Regions from separate parts of the Chromobacterium vaccinii genome, predicted to be linked through region 1. Evidence: predicted binding sites of a transcription regulator. Region 1 holds the regulator's gene; each other region holds the start of a gene.
The links. The regulator sigma-54, encoded in region 1, starts transcription at its own class of promoters, with help from an activator protein. The targets are predictions, from matches to a motif close to CTGGCACGCTTCATGCTT.
Positions count from the first base shown of each region.

Region 2: a site for sigma-54 is predicted at 2,322-2,339, ahead of BKX93_RS25905 (pilin). Genes of this name have one in related genera too.
Region 3: a site for sigma-54 is predicted at 1,722-1,739, ahead of glnL (nitrogen regulation protein NR(II)). Genes of this name have one in related genera too.
Region 4: a site for sigma-54 is predicted at 2,656-2,673, ahead of glnK (P-II family nitrogen regulator). Genes of this name have one in related genera too.

Region 1 covers NZ_CP017707.1:1,618,762-1,622,968, reverse strand. The annotation lists gene hprK (HPr(Ser) kinase/phosphatase) at 1-909, opposite strand, end outside; gene ptsN (PTS IIA-like nitrogen regulatory protein PtsN) at 902-1,363, opposite strand; gene hpf (ribosome hibernation-promoting factor, HPF/YfiA family) at 1,488-1,820, opposite strand; gene BKX93_RS07390 (RNA polymerase factor sigma-54) at 1,888-3,288, opposite strand; gene lptB (LPS export ABC transporter ATP-binding protein) at 3,292-4,020, opposite strand; gene lptA (lipopolysaccharide transport periplasmic protein LptA) at 4,017-4,207, opposite strand, start outside.
Region 2 covers NZ_CP017707.1:3,535,585-3,539,791, reverse strand. The annotation lists gene BKX93_RS16405 (PglL family O-oligosaccharyltransferase) at 1-1,620, opposite strand, end outside; gene BKX93_RS25905 (pilin) at 1,740-2,204, opposite strand; gene BKX93_RS16395 (adenosylmethionine--8-amino-7-oxononanoate transaminase) at 2,482-3,828, shown strand; gene BKX93_RS16390 (hypothetical protein) at 3,909-4,207, shown strand, end outside.
Region 3 covers NZ_CP017707.1:1,909,051-1,913,257, reverse strand. The annotation lists gene ntrC (nitrogen regulation protein NR(I)) at 1-602, opposite strand, end outside; gene glnL (nitrogen regulation protein NR(II)) at 630-1,688, opposite strand; gene BKX93_RS08820 (DUF4124 domain-containing protein) at 1,810-2,277, opposite strand; gene glnA (type I glutamate--ammonia ligase) at 2,398-3,816, opposite strand; gene BKX93_RS08810 (rhodanese-like domain-containing protein) at 4,088-4,207, shown strand, end outside.
Region 4 covers NZ_CP017707.1:2,297,531-2,301,737, reverse strand. The annotation lists gene BKX93_RS10715 (glutathione S-transferase N-terminal domain-containing protein) at 1-373, shown strand, start outside; gene BKX93_RS10710 (ClpXP protease specificity-enhancing factor) at 384-815, shown strand; gene BKX93_RS10705 (ammonium transporter) at 931-2,241, opposite strand; gene glnK (P-II family nitrogen regulator) at 2,269-2,607, opposite strand; gene BKX93_RS10695 (accessory factor UbiK family protein) at 2,918-3,205, shown strand; partial or broken gene BKX93_RS10690 (YifB family Mg chelatase-like AAA ATPase) at 3,210-4,055, shown strand.

The DNA.
Region 1 (4,207 bases):
GCGTTCGATGAATTCGCGGGTGCTGTCGATGCCGCGCAGCTGCAGGATGTAGTTGCGCACGGCGGCCTCCACCAGCACCGCCAGGTTGCGGCCGGCGGCCACGGGCAGCACCACCTTGCGCACGGTGACGCCGATGATGTCCTGAGTTTCCGACTGGATGTTCAGCCGGTCCAGCGCCTGCATCGCCTGGTCGTTGGCCTTGACCAGATGGATGATCAGTTTCAGCACCTTCTTGGGGCGGACCGCGGTCTCGCCGAAGATGGTGCGGATGTTGAGGATGCCGAGGCCGCGCACTTCCAGGAAGTCGCGCAGCAGTGGCGGGCAGCGGCCTTCGAGCGTGTCCGGGCCGATGCGGTATAGCTCGACGGCGTCGTCGGCCACCATGCCGTGGCCGCGGGAGATCAATTCCAGCGCCAGCTCGCTCTTGCCCATCGCGGAGTCGCCCATGATCAGCACGCCGATCTCGAACACGTCGAGGAACACGCCGTGCAGCACGGTGGACACCGCCAGCGCGCGCGCCAGGTAGATCCGCAGCACGTCCATCAGGTACGGGCTTTCCAGCGTGCTGCACATCAGGGGCACGTTGTGGCTGTGGCAGTAGTCGCGCAGCAGCCGGGGCACTGGCTGGTTGTTGGTGACCATCACCACCGACATGCTCTTGTGGAACAGCTGGTCCAGCGCGGTCTTGGCCGCCGACTGCTCCAGCTTGTTAAGGTAGTCGACCTCGGCGAGGCCCAGCACCTGCACCCGGTTGGGGTGGATGAAGTTCAGGTGGCCGACCAGGGCCAGCGTCGGCCGCTGGTCGTCGTTGCCGATCACGTTGTCGGAGCCGCCGGTGCCGGCGACCCAAGTCAGATTCAGCTTCTGCTGGTTTTCCTGATACAGCCGGCGCACGGTGATGCTAGGCATGGGGCGTCCATTCGCAAAGCAGCTTGTACAGGTCGTCGCGCGCGCCGGCGCCAAGCATCTGCTCGCGCATCTGGCGGCTGGAGAACAGCTGCGCCAGCTCCGACAGCACCTGGAGGTGCAGGTCGGTGGCGTGCTCGGGGACCAGCAGCACGAACAGGCATTGCACCGGCTTGCCGTCCGGCGCGTCGAAGGGAATGGGCGCCTTCAGGCGGATGAACACGCCGGTGGCTTCCTTGAGGCCGCGCGCGCGGCCGTGGGGAATGGCCACGCCCTGGCCGAGTCCGGTGGAGCCCAGTTTTTCACGGCTGAACAGGCTGTCGAAAACCTCGCTGCGGGCGATGCCGCGGGTGTTTTCCACGAGCAGTCCCACTTGTTCGAACACCCGCTTCTTGCTGGCGACGTCCAGATCCAGCAGGATATGGTCCGGGGTCAGGATCTTGCCGATGAGAGTCATGTTGGAGTATGCATGCGGCTCTTGGGGTGAAACTGTGAATTCTACGTTGCCTTGATAGTACTGAAAACCGGCAAGCGCAAAGAAAAACGGGAACCGTGAGGCTCCCGTTGTCTTCAGTCCGGCCTTACAGCGAGGCCTGGGCCTGAGACGCTTCGCCCGAGCCCGTCGCGCGGTGTTCGGTCAGCTTTTCCTTGTACTTCAGGACTTGGCGGTCCAGCTTGTCCATCAGGACGTCGATGGCGGCGTAGAGGTCGGCCTCGGAAGCTTCGATGTGGATGTCCTTGCCGGACAGGTGCACATTGACTTCAGCCTTCTGGACCAGCTTGTCGACCGACAGGGTGACGGAGATGTCGATCACGTGGTCGACATGGCGGGTAATGCGCTCGAGCTTGTTCTCGATGTATTCGCGCAGCGACGGGGTGACTTCCAGGTGCAGGCCAGTTACTTTGAGGTTCATACCCTAGCTCCTTCTGGTGTTGACCACCCGGTCGGGTTGCCGGGCGGCATTGTATTCTTGAGGCGCCCTACAGCGCCTTGCGCAGATTCACCGCCGGAATCTGCATGGCTTCACGATACTTGGCTACGGTGCGTCTGGCAACCTGTATTCCCTGCTTGGCCAGCGCGTCGGCGATGGCGCTGTCGGACAGCGGCTTCGCGCGGTCCTCGGCGTCTATCATGCCGCGGATGTGGGCCTTGATCGCGGTGGCGGAGCACTCTCCGCCGCTTTCAGTTTCCAGCGAACTGCCGAAGAAATACTTGAGCTCGAACAAGCCCCGCGAACAAAGCAGGTATTTCTGGCTGGTGGATCGGGAAACGGTGGATTCGTGCAGGCCCAGTTCTTCCGCGATGTCCCGCAGGATCAGCGGGCGCATCGCCACTTCGCCGTGCTCAAAGAACGATTGCTGGCGCTCAACGATAGCTTCCGCCACTTTGAGTATGGTGTCAAACCGTTGCTGGATGTTCTTGACCAGCCAGCGCGCCTCCTGCAGCCGGCCCGACATTTCGCCGCCGGCGCGCTGGTCGGCCAGCATGCGCTCGTACAGCCGGTTGACGCGCAGGCGGGGCATCGCCGCGCGGTTGAGCTCGGCCGCCCAGCGGCCGCGCAGCTTGCGCACGCTGATGTCGGGAATCACGTAATGGGTTTCGCCGTGGCCGAAGCCGGTGGCCGGGTGCGGGTTGAGGCGGGCGATCAGCGCCTGCGCGCCGCGCAGCGCCGCGTCGTCGCAGCGCAGCAGCTTTTTCAGCCGGGCGTAGTCGCGGCCGCCGAGCAGGGCCAGGTGCTCGCGGACGATGGCCAGCGCCAGCGCGTGCTCAGGCTCGACGCCGGGCAGGCGCTGCAACTGCAGCGTCAGCGATTCGGCCAGCGAGCGCGCGCCCACGCCGGCGGGGTCGAACTGCTGCAGCAGCCTGAGGCCCACCGCCAGCTCGTCGACTTCCAGCTCCAGTTCCAGCGGCAGGTTGCCGGCCAGCTCGTCCAGCTGCAGCGGCAGGTAGCCGTCGTCGTCCAGTTCCTCTATCAGCAGGCGCATCACCGCGCGGTCGCGGTCGGAGAGGGCGATTTCGCCCAGTTGCGTCAGCAGGTGCTCGCGCAGACTGACCGGGCAGGGCACGTTGAGCATGGGGTCGAAGTCATTGTCGTCCCCCTTGCGGCTGCCGGCGCCCCAGTCCAGCAGTTCGCCGGCGCCGTCGTCGCGGCTGTCGGCGTCCTGGGCCTCGGCCGGGCTTTCCTGCTGTTCCGCGCTGTCGGGAGCGGCTTCGCCGTCGCGGGGCTCGTCGCCGCGCTCCAGCAGCGGATTGTCCAGCAGGAAGCGCTCCACCTCCGTCTGCAGGTCCAGTGTGGACAGTTGCAGCAGCTTGATCGATTGCTGCAGCTGCGGCGTCAGCGTCAGTTGCTGGGATACCTTGAGCTGAAGGGCCTGTTTCATCGTTTACAGATGGAAGTGCTCGCCGAGGTAGACCTCGCGCACTCTCTCGTTGTTGACCAGTTCTTCCGGCTCGCCGGAGGCCAGCACCGAGCCGTCGCTGATGATGTAGGCGCGGTCGCAGATGCGCAGCGTCTCGCGCACGTTGTGGTCGGTGATCAGCACGCCGATGCCGCGCTCCTTCAGGAAGGAGATGATCTTCTGGATGTCGATCACCGCGATCGGATCCACGCCGGCGAAAGGTTCGTCCAGCAGGATGAAGCGCGGGCGGGTGGCCAGCACGCGGGCGATCTCCACCCGGCGGCGCTCGCCGCCGGACAGCGACAGCGCGTTGCTGTCGCGCAGGTGGCCGATGTTGAGGTCGTCCAGCAGCAGGTCCAGCTCTTTTTCCAGCTCCTTGCCCTTGAGGCCGGAGATTTCCAGGATGGCGGCGATGTTCTCTTCCACCGTCATGCGGCGGAAGATGGACGCTTCCTGCGGCAGGTAGCCGAGGCCGAGCTGGGCGCGCTGGTGGATCGGGTAGTGAGTGATGGACGCGTCGTCCAGGCGAATGTCGCCGTCGTCGGCGCCGATCAGGCCGACGATCATGTAGAAACTGGTGGTCTTGCCGGCGCCGTTGGGGCCGAGCAGGCCGACGACTTCGCCGCTCTCGATGCTGAGCGACACGTCCTTGACCACGGTGCGCTTCTTGAAGCGCTTTTTCAGATTGGTGACGGTGAGGATGCTGTGCTTCATTGCGCGGCGGCTCCGGCGGCGGGTTTGGCGGCCGCCGGTTGCGACGCGGTGTTCTTCGGCTGCAGGATCACGGTGGTGCGCCCGCCCTTGCCGGCGTTGGCGCCGCCGCCCATCACCTGGTAGACCTCGCTCTGGGTGTCGTAGGTGATCACGTTGCCGATCACGAGGTCGCCGTTGCGCTTGACGC
Region 2 (4,207 bases), 1.9 Mb from region 1:
CGCCAGCGCCCGGCAAATGCTTAAACGGAGCATCACCGCCACGTATGGCTGATCACGAGCCAATCGTTCATAAAATGGCAGCTGCACATCCAGATGTTTTTTATCCGGCGTCAGATAATTGCTTAAAATCAGATCGGTAGACTTGCTCCACATGGGATTCAGCCCAACTTTCTCGATGTAATCCACACGTTGGATATTTTCCTGCGCCACGCCGCCAGGCGCAGCATAGTTCAGCAAGCGCCAGAAGATCGCCACGCCGAACAGCACATGCGACAGCATCAGCGCACCGCTCATCGCACTGAAAATGCCAAGCACCCTGGTCCTCACCCGCAAGCGCCAGCTCGGAGCCGGCCCCAGAGTGCAAACAATCACCAGCATCCCCAAAAACGGCAAATACCATAGCGGAAACTCAAACATGCTATGCGACAGAATCATCAGCGCAATGGAAAGCAACATGAGATTTTCCGAACTTTGCTGGCCACGGCCAAAAAATGGCGACAAACAAACCAGCAAGCCGCTACCCACGCATAATGTTCCTATCCACCCGGTCTCCGCCAATAGCTGAAAGATCAGATTATGGCACTGAGTGAACAATACACTTTCCGGAACTTTGGGTAATCCACCGAAAGTTTCCAGCCAGACAGATTGCGCCGCATAGCGTCCGACACCCACGCCCAGCCATGGATGCTCGAGAAACACTTGCCATGCCTTAGTCCACTCCACGCGCCGCCTGGCGCCAAACCCACCCTCCAGCATTCTCTCCGAACCACTTTGCGCCGTTATCGGAAACCCAAATTTATTCAGAAAATAAATAATCTCGTGATTGAACAACTGCGCCACGGCCAAAAGCAGAGTAGATATCACTAAAGCGACAATCATCCGCTGTACGCACTCGCGCCCTGAAGCGCGTCGCTGCCAAAACCAGGCCAGAAACATCACTCCCAGGAAATAAGCCAATGGCAGGCGCGCCCCCGTCCAAGTGATCAGCAAAACCAATCCCAGCAACAAAGGGATGCCTAACAAGGCACGCAGCCGATTACGGCCATAAAGATAACAACCCGCCAGGATACCCCAGCAAAGGTATTGCGCATATTGGTTACGCTGGCCGACATTGCCTACTATTGCAGTTGGCGCCAGAGGATCGTACAACACCATTCCATGGCCTAAAGCCGCAAGGCCCAATACCTGTGTCAGTCCCAGCAGCGCCTGAATTCCCGCTCCCAGCACCATTATCACAGCCAGAACGACGCAAATATCCGGCCTCGACAGTCGGACGCGATTGCTCAAGAAGAACGCCAGCAACGACATCACCACCAGCGACGCCACAACCTCCCCCCCCATCCGCGCATTGTCCAGCAGCAATGTATTGCCGAGGGAAATAAAAATCGTCAGCAGCAATAGAAAAACCATTGAGGCTGGTATGATTAGACTTCTTCGCTGACAAGAAATCGTAAACAATGCAGCGATACCCACAGAAGCGACCACGACCGCATCTGTCCACCAATCCTGCAATGGCATGTAACGAGCGTAATTCAAAAACGGTAAAATCAAGCAACCGAAGAATAACAAAAATACGGGCCAGGCAGCTTCCCGCTCATCTAGCTTTTCTCTCTCCAGCATACATGCCGCCCGCATCTTATTTTAAAATTGCCATGGTATGGCATGGCCCCGGAAGAAAGCAACATCAGCAGCCAAAACAAAAAAGGCACCGAAGTGCCTTTTGAAAAATCCGAACGCCATCATTGACGGCAAGTGGACGGTACCCAGTTAGCGCTCAATTGAGTCCCGATCGCAGTTGTGCCTGAGCCGGTATAAGTGCAATACCATTGCACGGAACCCGCGGTCACAAGAGGCACAAGGTCAACCTGCGCGCCATTGGAAACCGTGCTGTTGTAAGTAATCTGAATCACACCGCTAGCCAGAACGTTAACGCTGCTTACCGCGCTGCCCGTGATGGAAGTCGCCAAACCGTAGGTCGTGTTATACGGCGAAGAGCCGGACGCGGCGAAAGAATTGTTGGTCGCGTAATATTCTGTCACCGCCGTCTTCGCGGCATCCGCCAGAGACAAGCCTTCCGACACCCGCGCGCGCTTGGTGTAATCCTGATAAGCCGGAATCGCGATCGCGGCCAAAATGCCGACGATGGCCACCACGATCATCAGTTCGATCAGGGTAAAGCCCCGCTGCCGATGCTGTTTCTTCATGTTGCACTCCCAGTTTGAGCCAAGCTTAGCCAAAGTGGAGGGAGACGCATTGCCTCATCCCTCCTTCCCATCTTCAAAGGTCGCGGGTTTGCCCCGTCATGTTGTACCGAAACCGACCAGCACGAAACATGCCAGCCCCGCGGAAGGCCGGCCATCGACGCCGATCCGGGCACAGCCTTGTCAGCATAGGTCAGAAACTGCCGTTTTTCGTCACACGGACTGCCCGTTCGGACTGTGCTAGCATCGCTTTCCCACCCGGATACACAGGAGCCGCCCCATGAGCAACCAAGCCTGGCTGGAGCGCAGTTTCGCCGCCGTATGGCATCCCTGCACCCAGATGAAGCGCCATGAGCGGCTGCCCATCGTTCCCATCGCCAGCGCGGACGGTGTCTGGCTGACCGATTTCGACGGCAAGCGCTATCTGGACGGCGTCAGCTCCTGGTGGGTGAATTTGTTCGGCCACGGCCACCCGCGGATCAAGCAGGCGGTGCGCGAGCAGCTGGACAGGCTGGAACATGTGATGCTGGCCGGCTTCACCCACCGCCCGGTGGTAGAACTGTCCGAGCGCCTGGCCAAGCTATCCGGCCTCGGCCATGCCTTCTACGGCTCCGACGGCGCCAGCGCCACCGAAATCGCGCTGAAGATGAGCTTTCATTACTGGAAGAATCTCGGCCGGCCTCAGAAGAGCCGTTTCGTCAGCTTGGAAAACAGCTACCACGGCGAAACCGTCGGCGCGCTGGCGGTCACCGACGTGCCGCTGTTCTCGTCCACCTACGCCGAGCTGCTGAAGCCCGGCCTGCGCGCGCCCAGCCCGGACGCCCGGCAAGCGGGGCCTGGCGAAAGCGCGGCCGATGTCGCGCTGCGCGCCGTCCGCTCGATGGAAAACCTGCTGGCCAAGCATGGCGGCGAGATCGCGGCGGTGATCGTCGAGCCGCTGGTCCAGGGAGCGGCAGGCATGGCGATGTACGATCCCGTCTACCTGACTGAGCTGCGCCGGCTGTGCGACCGCTACGAGGTGCATTTGATCGCGGATGAAATCGCCGTCGGCTTCGGCCGCAGCGGCAGCTTCTTCGCCTATCAGCAGGCCGGCGTCACGCCGGACTTCCTGTGCCTGTCCAAGGGCATCACTGGCGGCTTCCTCCCCTTGTCCTGCGTGCTGACCCGGGACGAAATCTACCAGGCCTTCTACCACGACGACGTGACGCGCGGCTTCCTGCACTCGCACAGCTACACCGGCAACGCGCTCGCCTGCGCGGCCGCGCTGGCGGTGCTGGACATCTTCGAAGACGAAAACGTGCTGGAGGCCAACCGGCTCAAGGCGGCCGATTTCACCGAACGGATGCGCCCGCTGATCAAGCGGCCCGAAATCCGCCACTTCCGCCATCAGGGGATGATCTGGGCCTTCGATGTCGAAACGTCGCGCGCGGACTTTGCATTGGCTTATTTTTCGGCCATGCTGAAACGCGGATGCCTGTTGCGGCCGATAGGAAAATCGGTCTACTTCATGCCCCCGTACACGCTCAAACCCGAGGAGATGGACTGGCTGGTGGCGGCCGGCGTCGACGCGCTGGACGAGGTGCTGGCAGGAGAAAGCGCCGGCGGCGACGCAACCCCGCTGCCCTGAGCACCTCCGTCCCTTCCTTTTCGCAGCGCTCGCCTCGGAGCCTAGCCCGAATGCCGCCACTCGTCTTGCCGAAGAAGGATATGGACCCGCAACTCGTCGACACCCAGCCTGCCAGCGTCGCCGCCTGGCTGGAGCGCTTGCCTTACACCGACCTTGCCGAATGCGGCAAGCTGCTGGGCCAGGGCCTCCACCAGCTGGGCCGCGTCCCGATGGACCCCATGCAGCGCTACAAGCTGCTCAAGCTCTATCTGAAAGCGCTGGATCGTTACTATCCCTTGCTGGAGAACGAAGCCCAGCACGGCGACGCGGTCTCCTCTCCCAAGATGCGGCTGCTGGCTGCGATCAGCGTCAAGCTGTTCGCCAACCTGTTCCTGGCCTT
Region 3 (4,207 bases), 290 kb from region 1:
AGATCCTTCGGTATCGCCGCGGTATTGAGCGCGATGAAGGGCTTGCCGGCGCGCACCGAGTGGCGGTGCAGCGCCTCGGCCACCCGCTCCTTGCCGGTGCCGGATTCGCCGGTGATCAGCACGGTGACGTTGGACTGGGCCAGCCGGCCGATGGCGCGGAACACGTCCTGCATCGCCGGCGCCTGGCCCAGAAGCACCGGCATCGCTTCCGGACTATCCGCGCCGGCGTCCTGCGCCTCGCTCTCGGCTAGCGCGCGCTCGATCAGCAGCACCGCCTGGTCGATGTCGAACGGTTTGGGCAGGTATTCGAAGGCGCCGCCCTGGAAGGCCGACACCGCGGAGTCCAGGTCGGAGTGGGCGGTCATGATGATCACCGGCAGCTGCGGATGCTCGGTCTTGACCTTGGCCAGGAATTTCAGGCCGTCGGTGCCCGGCATGCGGATGTCGGAAATGATGGCCTGTGGCTTGTCGTCGTACAGCGCATTGAGCGCGTCGTCGGCGCTGGCGAAGCTGTCGAAGGCGATGCCGGCGCGGGTCAGCGCCTTTTCCAGCACCCAGCGTATCGCCTTGTCGTCGTCTATGATCCAGACCGGCTTGGCCATGGCGTTTCTCCTCGTGTTCTTTTGTCGTTATCCGGCTTCGCCGCCGAAGGGCAGCAGCACGGTGAAGCAGGTCTGGCCCGGCCGAGAGTCGAACTCTATGCTGCCGCCGTGCTGGTGGACGAAGGCCTGGGCCAAGGTCAGCCCCAGGCCGGTGCCTTCGGCGCGGCCGGTGACCAGCGGGTAGAAGATGTGGTCGCGGATGTCGTCGGGAATGCCGGGGCCGTCGTCGACGATCTGCAATTTCAGTGCCAGCTGGTGGCGTTTGCGCGCCAGCGTGATCTGCCGCGCCACCCGGGTGCGCAGCGTGATGCGCCCCTGGCCGCGCAGCGCCTGCACCGCGTTGTTGACGATGTTGAGCACCACCTGGATCAGCTGTTCCTTGTCGGCGGACAGCAGCGGCAGGCTGGTGTCGTAGTCGCGGACCACGGTTAGGCCTTGCGGATGCTGGGCCAGCGCGATGCTGCGCACCCGCTCCAGCACCTCGTGGATGTTGATCGGCCCGCGATTGTGGCTGCGGTGCGGCGCCAGCAGCCGATCCACCAGCGTCTGCAGCCGCAGCGCCTCCTCGGTGATCACCTCGGTGTACTCCTTCAGCTCCGGCCGGTCGGCCAGCTCGTGCTCCAGCAACTGCGCCGCGCCGCGGATGCCGCCCAGCGGGTTCTTGATCTCGTGCGCCAGATTGCGGATCAGCTCGCGGTTGGCCTGGTGCTGCATCAGCGAGCGCTCTTCGTTGGCGATCTTCAGCTGCTGGTCCAGCGGCCTGAGCTCGATCAGCGCCTGGCAGCCTTCGACATCGATCGGCGTGATCGACAGCATCACGTGCAGCGCCGCGTCGTTGTGCAGCGGCTTCAGCTCCAGGTCGTGCTCGATGTAGCTGGCGCCCTGGCCGAGCGCGGTGGCGAGCGCCTGGACCAGCTCGGGGCAGGGCTGGAACAGGTCGGGCAGCGCATGGCGCAGCAATTCGCGGCTGCCCAGCGCCAGCAGGTTTTCGCAGGCGGGATTGACGAAGCGCAGCGCGGCGTCCGCGTCGCAGATCAGCACCGGGGTGTCCAGGAGCTCCAGTCCGGCAAAGCTGGGTATCGTCATGGGATGGCTTGGATGGTGGTGTCGCGCTGAACGCAGCAATAAGCGCGCCAGCCCGTAGGACCGCGCCGCGGGGCGCGGGCGCGCATCCTGGCGCAAGTGTGCACCATAATGGTGCGCATGGCTATGGCAGGCCCAGCTCCTTCTTCAAAGCCTGGACGTTCTTTTCGCGGTCGGTGACTTCGTTCTGCAGTTTTTGCACCCGGTCCAGATACTTCTGGTAGTTGCGGGCCTCGTCGCCCAGCCGCACCGCCTTGCCGTCGGCCAGCGCCTTCTTGGCGGCGTCCAGCGCCTTGGCTTCGTTGGACAGCTCTTGCTCCAGTATCTTTTTGCGGCCGCCGTCGCGCTGCTTCTGGGTGTCGGCGTCCACATTGGGATAGCCGCCGGACGCGGCGGGCTTGCCGGCGGAAGCGCCGTTGTTCTTGGCGCGCTGGCTGGGATAGGAGGACAGCGGGTTCAGCTTGATCGGCTGCGCGCCGCGAATCGGCACATTGGTGTAGGTGACGTTGCCTTGCGGGTCGACGTACTTGTAGATGGTGGCCGCCTGGGCCGCCCCGCAGGCGAGCAGCAGGCAGAGTGCGAATGTCTTCATCGTCCGGATACAGGGTGTGGATCGCCCTTGCATGATAAGCAAATCGGGCCGTCGCGTCATTTATGCGAGAGCAAGAAAAACGGCAGCCTGGGCTGCCGTTCCGATTGACGCGTTTTCTGCTTACAGCGAGTAGTACATCGCGAATTCCACCGGGTGGGTGGTCATGCGGGCCAGGTTGACTTCCTGCATCTTCAGCTCGATGTAGGCATCGATCCACTCGTTGGAGAACACGCCGCCGCGGGTCAGGAACTCGCGGTCCTTGTCCAGCGCGGCCAGCGCCTCGTCCAGGCTGGCGCACACGGTCGGGATCAGCTTGTCCTCTTCCGGCGGCAGGTCGTACAGGTTCTTGTCCGCGGCGTCGCCAGGGTGGATCTTGTTCTGGATGCCGTCCAGGCCGGCCATCAGCAGCGCGGAGAAACACAGGTACGGGTTGGCCAGCGGATCCGGGAAGCGGGCTTCGATGCGGCGGCCCTTCGGGCTGGCTACGTGCGGGATGCGGATCGAGGCGGAGCGGTTCTTGGCCGAGTAGGCCAGCTTCACCGGCGCTTCGTAGTGCGGCACCAGGCGCTTGTAGGAGTTGGTGCCCGGGTTGGTGATCGCGTTCAGCGCCTTGGCGTGCTTGATGATGCCGCCGATGTAGTATAGCGCGGTGTCGGACAGGCCGGCGTAGCCTTCGCCCGCGAACAGGTTCTTGCCGTCTTTCCAGATGGACTGGTGGACGTGCATGCCGGAGCCGTTGTCGCCGACGATGGGCTTGGGCATGAAGGTGGCGGTCTTGCCGTAGCTGTGGGCGACGTTGTGCACCACGTACTTCAGGATCTGGGTCCAGTCGGCGCGCTGGGTCAGCGTGCTGAACTTGGTGCCGATCTCGTTCTGGCCGGCGGTGGCCACTTCGTGGTGGTGCACTTCAACCGGCACGCCCAGCTCTTCCAGCAGCAGCACCATCGCGGAGCGGATGTCTTGCGAGGAGTCCACCGGTGGCACCGGGAAGTAGCCGCCCTTGATGCCCGGACGGTGGCCCATGTTGCCGCCTTCGAATTCCTCGGCGGACGCCCATGCGGCTTCCTCGGCCTTGATCTTGACGAAGCAGCCGGACATGTCGGCGCCCCAGGTGATGCTGTCGAAGATGAAGAATTCCGGCTCCGGGCCGAAGTAGGCGGTGTCGCCGTGGCCGGATGCCTTCAGGTAGGCTTCGGCGCGTTTGGCGATGGAGCGCGGGTCGCGGTCGTAGCCCTTGCCGTCGGCCGGATCGATCACGTCGCAGTGCATGAACACGGTCGGCTCGTCGAAGAACGGGTCGAGGCGGGCGGTGGCCGGGTCGGCCATCAGCAGCATGTCGGAAGCCTGGATGCCTTTCCAGCCGGCGATGGAGGAGCCGTCGAAGGCGTGGCCGCGCTCGAACCACTCGTCGGCGTCTTCCAGCAGCACATGCGCCGGGATGGAGACGTGCTGTTCTTTGCCGCGGGTGTCGGTGAAGCGCAGATCGACAAATTTGACGTCGTTTTCTTGGATCAGTTTGACTACGTCGGCTACTGCCATGTTTTATCTCCTGGAAGGCAACGTGCACCCAAGGGCAAGTGCGTGAAAATTTTGGTACGTCCCGGTAAGCAGGAAGCGTGCCAGCCTCTGAAACGCTGCTGCTGCATTGTGTCATAGCCGCTTTGGCTTATCCAGCCGGCTGGAATGACTGGACTTGAACCAATCTGGTGCCTCGGTCCGGGCGGCGCACCGATATGGTGCAATTTGCCAGCCATGCCGGGTGGGTCGATAATCGCCAACATAAGCCCGGAATGTTGCAGGAGGAAAACAGATGAGCAGAATGAACCTGATCCTGGAGGCTGCGCACCAGCGCGCCGAACAGTTGAGCCTGTCCTACAGCGGAGCCGTGCTGCCCGACGAGGCCTATGAGTTGATGCAAGGCCTGCCCAAG
Region 4 (4,207 bases), 680 kb from region 1:
GCAACTGATGCCGGCCGATCCGGTGATGCGCGCCCGCGCCCGCCTGTTCCTGCATCGTTTCGAGAACGAGCTGTTCATTCACGTGAAAACGCTGGAAGCCGGCGCCACCGGCAAGGAAGCGACCAAGGCGCGCGAAGCGATCCGCGACGGCCTGACCACCATCGCGCCGATCTTCTCCAAGCAGAAGTTCATGCTGGGCGACGATTTCTCGATGATCGACGTGGCCATCGCCCCGCTGATGTGGCGCCTGGAGCACTACAATATCGACCTGGGCAAGAGCTCCGCGCCCATCCTCAAGTACGCCGAGCGCATCTTCCAGCGCCAGTCCTTCATCGATTCGCTGACCCCGTCCGAAAAGGCGATGCGCAAGTAAAGGAGACGCGATGAGCTCCAGCACCAAGCCGTACATGCTGCGCGCGCTGCACCAGTGGTGCGGCGACAATGGCTACACTCCGTACATCGTGGTATGGGTGAACAGCCGCACCGATGTGCCGCTCGAGTACGTGAAGAACAACGAGATCGTGCTGAACATCGCCGATGGCGCAACCAAGAACTTGCGCATCGACAATGAGTGGATCTCGTTTTCCGCCCGCTTCGGTGGCGTATCGCGCGACATCTGGGTGCCCATCGGCAACGTGATGTCCATCTTCGCCCGGGAGACCGGCGAAGGCATGGGCTTCGAGGTGGAGCCGATGAGCGAGGAGGCGGCCAGCCTGAAGCCGGTCAGCGCCGAAGAGGACGCGCCGGATTCCGGCGGCGACGATCCGTCGCCGAACCGCCCCAGCGGGCGTCCCAGCCTGCGCATCGTCAAGTAAGCTTGTCGCATCGATCGAAACCGGCCCCTGGCCGGTTTTTCATTTTGGAGCGGCGAAAAAAAACGGGGCCGAAGCCCCGCCAAGTCCCTTACACAACAATCTTCGATCTGGCGGCTTATTCCACGCGCTCGCCGTGCAGCACCAAGTCCAGGCCTTCGCGCTCTTCGTCCTCGGCGACGCGCAGTCCCAGCAAGATGTCCACCAGTTTCAGCAGGATGAAGGTGACGATGCCGCAGTAGGCGATGGTCACGCCGACGCCCAGCGCCTGGATGGCCAGGCTGCCGTCGGCGCCGCCGATGTCCTTGACCGCGAACACGCCGGTCAGCAGCGCGCCCAGGATGCCGCCCACGCCGTGCACGCCGAAAGCGTCCAGCGAGTCGTCATAGCCCAGCATGTGCTTGAGCCCGGTGGCGCCCCAGAAGCAGACCGCGCCGGCGGCGAGGCCGATGATCAGCGCGCCCTTGACGTCGACGAAGCCGGCGGCCGGGGTGATGGCCACCAGGCCGGCGACCGCGCCGGAGGCGATGCCCAGCACCGATGGTTTCTTCTTGGTGGCCCATTCGGCGAACATCCAGGCCAGCGCGGCCATCGCGGTGGCGACCTGGGTGGTGACCATCGCCATGCCGGCGCGGCCGTCGGCGGCGCCTGCCGAGCCGGCGTTGAAGCCGAACCAGCCCACCCACAGCATCGACGCGCCCACCAGGGTCAGCACCAGGTTATGCGGCGGCATCGCCTCCTTGCCGAAACCGACGCGCTTGCCCAGCACCAGCGCGGTCACCAGGCCGGCCACGCCGGCGTTGATGTGCACCACGGTGCCGCCGGCGAAGTCCAGCACGCCCTTGTCGCCCATCCAGCCGCCCGGCGCCCATACCCAGTGCGCCACAGGCACGTAGACCAGCAGCGACCACAGCGCCATGAAGGCCAGCATCGCCGAAAACTTCATCCGCTCGGCGAAGGCGCCGGTGATCAGGGCCGGGGTGATGATGGCGAAGGTCATCTGGAAGGTCATGAACACCGATTCCGGAATGGTGCCGGCCAGCGGATGCACGGCCAGCTTGCCGGCATCCTTCATGTACACCATGCCGTCCAGCATGAAGCGCGACAGATCGCCGATGTACGGCGTGCCCACGGTGAAGGCCAGGCTGTAGCCGATCACTGCCCACAATACGGTTACCAGCGCGGTGATGGCGAAGCTTTGCATCAGCGTGGCCAGCACGTTCTTCTTGCGGACCATGCCGCCGTAGAACAGCGCCAGGCCGGGAATGGTCATGAACAGCACCAGGGCGGTGGAGGTCAGCATCCAGGCGGTGTCGCCGGAGTTGATCACCTTGGCGGCGACCACCGTCGGACCGGCCGGCGCGTCGGCCAGGGCGGGCAGCGAGAGGGCGGCGAGCCCGGAAGCCATTGCAGCGAGTATCTTTTTCATTATGGTTTCCCCAGTTTCACAAAGCGGTCAGACCGCGTCGGCGCCGGTTTCGCCGGTGCGGATGCGGATCACCTGCTCCAGGTCGTAGACGAAGATCTTGCCGTCGCCGATCTTGCCGGTGCGGGCGGACTTCTCGATGGCTTCCACCACCTGGTCCAGCAGCGCGTCGTCGATGGCGATTTCCAGCTTCACCTTGGGCAGGAAGTCGACGACGTATTCTGCGCCGCGATACAGCTCGGTATGGCCTTTCTGGCGGCCGAAGCCCTTGACCTCGGAAACGGTGACGCCTTGTACGCCGATGGCGGACAGCGCTTCGCGGACTTCGTCAAGCTTGAACGGCTTGATCACTGCGGTAACGAGTTTCATGGCGGCTCCTTCTCGGACGATTGACAGATGGTTCTGCTGCGGATGGTTATGCAGGAATCGTGCCAGCCCGCGATGGGCGTTCTCTGAATTGTGATGCACTGCAAAAAAGGCCGCGCTGTCCGTTTTGGCACTTTCCTTGTGCGCCGGGGCTGCTTATGCTGCACAGTTTTGGTGCATCGTTGCGCCGCAGCATGGCCCGGATGAATTCTGGAGACGGGCTGACATGTCCTTGCGGGCAGGAAATGCGGGAGCGCGAGGGCGCTTTTTGCTACACTCGGCTGAAGATCAAGACACTGCGGGAGCCGCTACCATGTTGAGCCAGAAACTGTTTGAAGAAATCAGCGCCAAGATCAGCGAGACCATCGCCGCCAGCCCGGCCAAGGACATCGAGAAGAACGTCCGCGCGATGATGGCTTCCACGTTCTCCAAGATGGATCTGGTCACCCGCGAAGAATTCGATGTGCAGCAGGCGGTGCTGGCGCGCACGCGGGAAAAGCTGGCCGCGCTGGAGTCGCGCTTGGCCAGGCTGGAGAATCAAGTGTTCCCGGACGAGGCTGCGGCTAAAGCGGAAGAACAGTCCGAACTCGGCCACTCCTGACGCCATGACGCTGGCGGTGGTGGCGAGCAGGGCGCTATCCGGGCTTGACGCGCCGGAGGTAGCCGTCGAGGTCCACCTCGCCAACGGCCTGCCCGCGTTCAACATCGTCGGCTTGCCCGACACCGAGGTGAAGGAAAGCCGGGACCGCGTCCGCGCCGCCATCCTCACCTCTGGGTTCGAATTTCCCGCCCGCAAGATCACCGTCAATCTGGCGCCGGCAGACCTGCCCAAGGACTCCGGCCGCTTCGACCTGCCCATCGCCATCGGCATCCTGCTGGCCTCCGGCCAGGTGAAGAACGACGATATCGCCCATTATGAATTCGCCGGCGAGTTGGCGCTCAGCGGCGCGGTGCGTCCGGTGCGCGGCGCGTTGGCGATGGCCTGCCAGTGCCATGCGGCGGGCCGGGCCTTCGTGTTGCCTGCCGACAGCGCGGCGGAAGCCGCGGTGGTCGGCGGCGCGGCCATTTACGCGGTGGCGTCCTTGCCGCAGGCCTGCGCCTTCTTGAACGGTTTGCAGCCGCTGGAGCCTTTCGCCGGCGCGTTGGGCGTAGAGTGGCCGAACTATCCCGATTTGGGCGATGTCAAAGGCCAGTCCATCGCGCGCGGCGCGCTGGAGATCGCCGCGGCCGGCGGGCACAGCCTGCTGTTGATGGGGCCGCCCGGCACCGGCAAGTCCATGCTGGCGGCCAGGCTGCCGGGTTTGCTGCCGCCCTTGTCCGAACGGGAGGCGCTGGAGAGCGCGGCGGTGCAGTCGCTGGGATCCCAGGGCTTCCAGCCGGGTCGCTGGCGGGTGCGGCCGTATCGCTCTCCCCATCACACCGCCTCGGCGGTGGCGCTGGTCGGCGGCGGTGTAAGTTCTAAAAATATTTGCAAACCGCCAATATTGAATGAGAATATTGCGCAATATCTGTTAATGCGGATTGCAAAATATGCCCAGCGCTCCATTCAAGAACTTGGCAAAGCATCCTGGAATTTGGCGAGTCGATGGCGTAGGGCCAATCA